2 regions of the Clostridium sp. TJA032 genome follow, and region 1 is predicted to be linked to the other one. Evidence: predicted binding sites of a transcription regulator. Region 1 holds the regulator's gene; the other holds the start of a gene.

The links. The regulator CtsR, encoded in region 1, represses protease genes until heat stress. The targets are predictions, from matches to a motif close to AAGGTCAANNAAGGTCAAAT.
Region 2: clpB (ATP-dependent chaperone ClpB) is a predicted target of CtsR. The motif match lies at 1,951-1,970, and genes of this name have one in related genera.

The regions. Positions count from the first base shown of each region.
Region 1 covers NZ_JBZEFB010000003.1:204,358-207,793, reverse strand. The annotation lists gene AC4FRL_RS09345 (PSP1 domain-containing protein) at 1-713, shown strand, start outside; gene fdxA (4Fe-4S ferredoxin) at 876-1,046, shown strand; gene AC4FRL_RS09335 (MBL fold metallo-hydrolase) at 1,090-1,743, opposite strand; gene AC4FRL_RS09330 (CtsR family transcriptional regulator) at 1,950-2,405, shown strand; gene AC4FRL_RS09325 (hypothetical protein) at 2,425-2,925, shown strand; gene AC4FRL_RS09320 (protein arginine kinase) at 2,929-3,436, shown strand, end outside.
Region 2 covers NZ_JBZEFB010000001.1:755,044-758,479, forward strand. The annotation lists gene clpB (ATP-dependent chaperone ClpB) at 1-1,898, opposite strand, end outside; gene AC4FRL_RS03420 (GTP pyrophosphokinase) at 2,214-3,436, shown strand, end outside.

The DNA.
Region 1 (3,436 bases):
GATTAGCAACAGAAGAAGATATAAATAAACATAGAGAAAATAAGGCTAAAGAAGTTGAAGCTTTTGAAATATGTTTAAAAAAGATAGAAGAACATAATTTAGTAATGAAATTAATAGATGTAGAATATACTTTTGATAATAATAAGGTAATATTTTATTTTACAGCTGAAGGTAGAGTTGATTTTAGAGAATTAGTAAAGGATTTAGCAACTATATTTAAAACTAGAATAGAGCTTAGACAAATAGGTGTTAGAGATGAAGCTAAGATGATAGGAGGACTTGGTCCTTGTGGAAGACCTCTTTGTTGTTCTACCTTCTTAGGAGATTTTGCATCTGTTTCAATAAAAATGGCTAAAGAGCAAAGTTTATCATTAAATCCTACTAAAATATCAGGAATATGTGGTAGACTTATGTGTTGTTTAAATTATGAACAAAGTACTTATGAAGAAATAAGAAAAGAACTTCCAAGAGTAGGTTCTATAGTTGAAACTGAATTTGGAAAAGGTGAAGTTGTAGCTAATAATGTTTTAAAAGAATTAGTAAGAGTGAAGTTACCAAGAAAGAATGAAGAGATTATACAAGACTTTAAAATGTATGATGTAAAATTAATTTCAGGAACTTATGAAGGTGAAGTTGAAGATAACAATATTAGATTAGAAATTACAGATGAAGCTGATAAGGCTTTAATTAAAAATTTAATAAAAGAAAATTAAAAAATAATACGGTATGGGGGTATTTCTTAGCATAGTTATTATAATTTTGTTAGAATACTCTAAATATGCTTAAATATAGAGATTAAATACTTTAAAAGTTAGAAGAAATGTGATAATATAAATATGGTATTTTTATACCAACATTTTAGGAGGTGTTTTATTATGGCATACAAAATATTAGACACATGTGTAAGCTGTGGAGCATGCGCTGCTGAGTGTCCTGTAGATGCAATATCACAAGGAGATACTCAATTCGTTATAGATGCAGATACTTGTATCGAATGCGGAAACTGCGCTAATGTTTGCCCAGTAGGTGCACCAGTTCAAGAATAATATTATTTAAAGATCATCTTAGGATGATCTTTTTTTATTATATTTAAATACTTTCTTCAGAAGAAATATCTAATATTTTTATAGTTGATTTATTAGGTAAAGAATTTTCTGAAACAGAAAGTATTTTTTCTTTAATTACAGGGTATGCTTTCATTTTTATTAGAAATTTATCTATAGTATTTAATTGAAAATTTAATTTAGTTGTTTTATAGTGCATAGGTATTATATATTTTGGATTTATCTTGTTTATTAACTTTTTTAAATCATCTATAGAAATAGTAAATTCTTCTCCTACAGGCACAAATAAAATATCAATATTACCTAGTTGTTCTATTTGCTTTTCAGAAAGCATATGACCTAAGTCTCCTAAATGACAAAGATTTAAATTATCACAGGTTATTTTAAATATAAAATTTCTATCTCTTTTTAAACCAAAACAATTATCATGGAAAGAAAAGAAAGATTTTACCTTACAAAAGGTGTTTTCGTAATTTACTAATTCTTTTAAAATTTTTGTTTTGTCTTTTATATATTTTGTGCAATTATGGTCAAAATGCATATGACTTATTGTAACCAAATCTATATCTCCTCTATAAGGCTTATAGCCTATATCAAAGTCAAAGGGGTCTAATAATATACGTTTTCCTAAGTTTGTTTTTATTAAAAAGCAGGAATGTCCTAACCAATAAATATTCATTAAAAAATCCTCCTATAAAAATTATTTTTATTATTGACACATATAATAGAAATAAACATAAAATATAAGAATGATTTTGGTAAATTAAAACATTTATATAAAAATAATCTATTAGCTCCTGTATTACATTGATTAAGTATGGCAAATGTATTAATATATATTGTGTATTAAGGTCAGTAAAGGTCAAATTTTGAGGAGTGATATATATGGCTAAATTGTCAGATTCAATAGAGGATTTTTTAAAAAAATTATTAGATGAAACAGAAGATAATAATTTAATGATAAGAAGAAATGAATTAGCAGAAAAATTTAAATGTGCACCTTCACAGATAAATTATGTTTTAACTACTAGATTTACTTATGAAAAAGGATATCTCATAGAAAGTAGAAGGGGTGGCGGAGGCTACATTGTTATAAAAAAGGTAGTTCATGAAGTCCATGCAGATAGAAGAGATTTAATCTATGATGAGATAGGCAAAGGCATTACATACCATAATGCAGCAGCTATTATAGATAATTTGCTTGAACATAATATAATTGATGAAAAAGCAGCAAATCTTACTAAAGTTGCTATAAATGATAGAACGCTACAAAGTTCTAAAAATATAAATGAAACTAGAGCAGATATATTCAAAGCTTTACTTATGGTATTACTTAAGTAATTTATAGGAGTTGAAAATATTGCTTTGTAATAATTGTAATAAAAATAAAGCTACAATTAATTTGTTAAAAAAGAATAAAGGAAAAAATGAGAGTTTTATGCTTTGTGAAATGTGTGCTTTAGAGGTAATGAAATTAACCTTAGATGATGAAAATAAGGGGTTAGATGAGTTCTTAGCATATTTAAATAAGTATATAGATTCAATGGGGAGTTTAGGAAAAAATTTATTATGTGATAAGTGTGGAACAGATATTAGAGATTTTAAAAAAAATAATTTTTTAGGATGTCAAAACTGTTATGAGATTTTTAGGGAAGATGTATTAGATTTTTTAACATCAAATAATTTAGGTTTAAAACATATAGGAAAGGAACCTAAAACTATAAGTAAGGAGCTTAAAATATTACAATTATCTATTTTAGAAGAAAAATTAAAAATTAATATACTAAAAGAAAAGTTTGAAGAAGCTACTATTATAAAGAAGAAAATTTTAAATTTAAAAGAAGAATTAAGGGAGGAATAGATTTTGTTTAAATATATTTCTCCTATTAATAATAGCATTATAATTGCTTCTAAAGTTAAGATTTATAGAAATTTTGAAGGACTTAAATTTAGAAAATCTTTAGAACCTAAGGAAGATACAGAAATTTTAAACTTAGTAATAGAGGTTTTAAAAGAAAAGAACTTTTTAGAGAAATCTTATTTATTTAAAGATAAAGAAGAGGAAGATATCTTATATAAGGATATTGATTTTATACATGAAAAAAATAAATATATAACCTTTGAAAAAAAGAGAGATTTTAATGTGTTTTTGAATGAAGATGAGCATATTGGGATAGAATGTACAAATGGTGGACTAAGTTTAAATGAAATTTATAATAAAGTAAATATGTTAGAGAGTTTTATAGAAGAAAGAAGAGATTATGCTTTTGATATGGAGTTTGGATACTTAACATCAAATATAAAAAATTTAGGAACTGCTTTAAGGGGAAGTGTTTTTATTCATCTTCCTTTAATAAGCTATTATAATTCAA
Region 2 (3,436 bases), on a different contig from region 1:
TCGCTATCAAATAAGTTTCTAGCTAAAGTTTTAGCAAGTTCTGTTTTACCAACTCCTGTAGGTCCTAAGAATATAAATGAACCTATTGGTTTTCTTTCATCTTTAAGACCTGCTCTAGCTCTTATTACAGCATTTGCAACTGCAGTTGTAGCTTCATCTTGTCCTATTACTCTTTCTCTTAATTCTTCTTCTAATCTTAAAAGTTTTTCTCTTTCACTTTCAACTAATTTTGTAACAGGAATTCCAGTCCATTTTGAAATTATTTCTGAAATTTCATTTTCAGTAACTTCTTCTTTTAATAAAGCATTCTCATTATCTTTTTCCATGCTTTCTTCTTGTGCTTTTATTTTGCTTTCAAGCTCTGGAATTTTTCCATATTTAAGCTCTGCAACTTTATTTAAATCGTACTCTCTTTCATATTTCTCAACTAATCCTCTAGCTTCATCTAATTCAGCTTTTAAATCTCTAATTGCTGAAATATGAGATTTTTCTTTTTCATACTTAATTGTCATCTCATCATTTTTATCTTGAAGCTCTGCAAGTTCTTTTTCTAAAGAAACTAATCTTTCCTTAGATGCTTCATCATTTTCCTTTGATAAAGCTTCTTTTTCAGTTTCAAGCATTAAGATTTTTCTTCTTATAATATCTAATTCAGTTGGAAGAGAATCTATTTCACTTCTTATCATAGCACCAGCTTCATCTATTAAATCTATAGCTTTATCTGGTAAATATCTATCTTGAATGTATCTATGTGAAAGTTTTGCAGCAGCTACTATTGCTGAATCATGAATTCTAATTCCATGATGAATTTCAAATCTTTCTTTTAATCCTCTTAAAATTGATATAGTTTCTTCAACTGTTGGTTCTTCAACTATTACAGGTTGGAATCTTCTCTCTAAAGCTTTATCTTTTTCTATATATTGTCTATATTCATCAAAAGTTGTAGCACCTATACAATGAAGCTCTCCTCTTGCAAGCATAGGTTTTATTAAGTTTCCAGCATCCATTGCTCCATCAGTTTTACCAGCACCTACTATTGTGTGAATTTCATCTATGAATAAGATTATTTTTCCTTCTGAGCTTTGAACTTCTTTTAAAACAGCTTTTAATCTTTCTTCAAATTCACCTCTATACTTAGCACCAGCTATTAATGCACCCATGTCTAATGAGATAATTACCTTATCTTTTAATCCTTCAGGAACATCTCCTCTTACAATTCTTTCTGCTAATCCTTCAACTATAGCTGTTTTACCAACACCTGGCTCACCTATTAAGATAGGATTGTTTTTTGTCTTTCTTGAAAGAATTCTAACTGCCCTTCTTATTTCTTCATCTCTTCCTATTACAGGATCTAATTTATGTTGTTTTACAAGTTCTATTAAGTTAGTTCCATATTTATCTAAAGCTTCATAAGTTCCTTCAGGGTCTTGTGAGTCAACTCTTTGACTACCTCTAACCTCACTTAAAACCTTTAAGAAAGCATCTTTAGTTATATTATTCTTTCTTAAAATTTCTCCTATAACACCATTTTTATCTATTTCCATAATTGCAAGCATTACATGTTCAACACTTATGTATGAATCTTCAAATTGCTTTGAAATTTCTTCTGCTTTTATTAAAACTTCATTTATTCTTCTTGTAGCAGTAACTCCTGAAGATTGTGCTGCTTCCCCTAATACCTTAGGCATCCTGTCTATTTGAACATGAATATCTCTCTTTAATGAATCTATATTAACACCCATTTTTTCAAATATATTAGGAATTAAGCCATCTTTTTGATTTACTAAGGCTGAAAATAAGTGAATTACGTCTAATTGTTGATTATTATATTTAACTGCTATTTCATAAGCATCGTTTAAGCTTTGTTGTACTCTTAATGTCATTTTATCTGCATTCATTTTATCACCTCAATATTCTCTTTTTTCTATCTTCTGTTACTATAATACTATAAAAGTCAAAGAAAGTCAAAGTCTATTTTTCACTTTCATAATTTATTAATCTAAAGGTAAAATTACTTACAATTTATTATAAAAAAAAGTTTTAAGTAATAATTATTTAATTATAAGGATATTTCATTAAGAATTTATTCATTTTTGTAAGTTCTTCTATATATTTATTATTTAAAATTACTCTATTGTTATACTTTCTATATGTTGGTATTATTAAAATATAATAAGTTTGTTAAAAAATAAATAAAGGAGGGTGTCTTAAATTTGGAGTTAAAAGTTTTTGATTTTACAAAAAGCACTTTAGAATTACTTAAGGATATGAAAAAAGATTTAGCCTATAGTGCAAATTTATTAGATGATTTTTTCTATTCTCTGCTTGAAAATTCCTGTGATGGTTTTTTTAACATATCAACTAGAGTAAAATCAGCCTCTAGTTTAAAGGAAAAAATCATAAGGCATAATTATTACATAAAATTTAAATCCCCTAAGGATTTATTTAAAAATCTTTCTGACTTAATAGGGGTTAGAATAGAATGTAGATTTATAGAAGATGAGGAGCATATTTTTAAATTTTTAAAGACTATTTTTAATTGTACAGGAGAAAAAGGTTTTTCTTATTCCGCTCAAAATCCTAATATTTTTTTAGACCTTAGAGAGAAACAACCTCTAAAACAAAAAAATGGTTTTGAACTTTACAGAATAGATGGTTTTATTTTAAATGAAGGAGAAAAGTATAATTTTGAACTTCAAATAAAATCAATGGTAAATAATTTTTGGGGTGAAATAGAACATAAGATAATTTATAAAAATTATAATATGATTTTAGGAGATAAGTTTTATAAAAATATATTAAACTCTATAAAAAATAATCTTTGTTTAATAGATAATCAACTTTTAACAATTTTTAATCATGTAAATACTCATATGGATAGTTCTAATAATGTTGGCTTAAAAAAAGAAGGAATAGAAATGTTATTATCTAAAATGATTTACGATATTTATTCTTCTAAGGTTAAAAATGATTTAGGTATTTCTATAGATTTTAGAAACGCCTGTGATATAATAATAGATTATATTTTTACAAAAAATAACTGTAACACCTCACAGGAATATTATAATACCTTTGTAAATACTTCTGTTAGGTTAAATGAAGTTTTTAAAGATTCAATTTCTTTTAAAAATAAATTATCTATAGGGGCAAGTTCCCTTAACTTTGATTCTACTTTTTCAAATTCTATAGGAAAAAAATTAGCCCATGCAATGAATTATGATTTTCATTGGAACTTATTTTTTAAAATACTTTTCCAAATAGAACCTGGTAATAATAGAGAGGATTTTTATTCCTTTATAAGATATTTAGAAACTATATTTTCAAATAGAGATTCCTACTTAAATCTTTATTTAAACTTTTCTTCTGAAGAAGTTTCAAAAATAAAAGAAGATATTTTATCCTCTTTAAATAAAGCCTTCTTAAAAATAGACTCAAT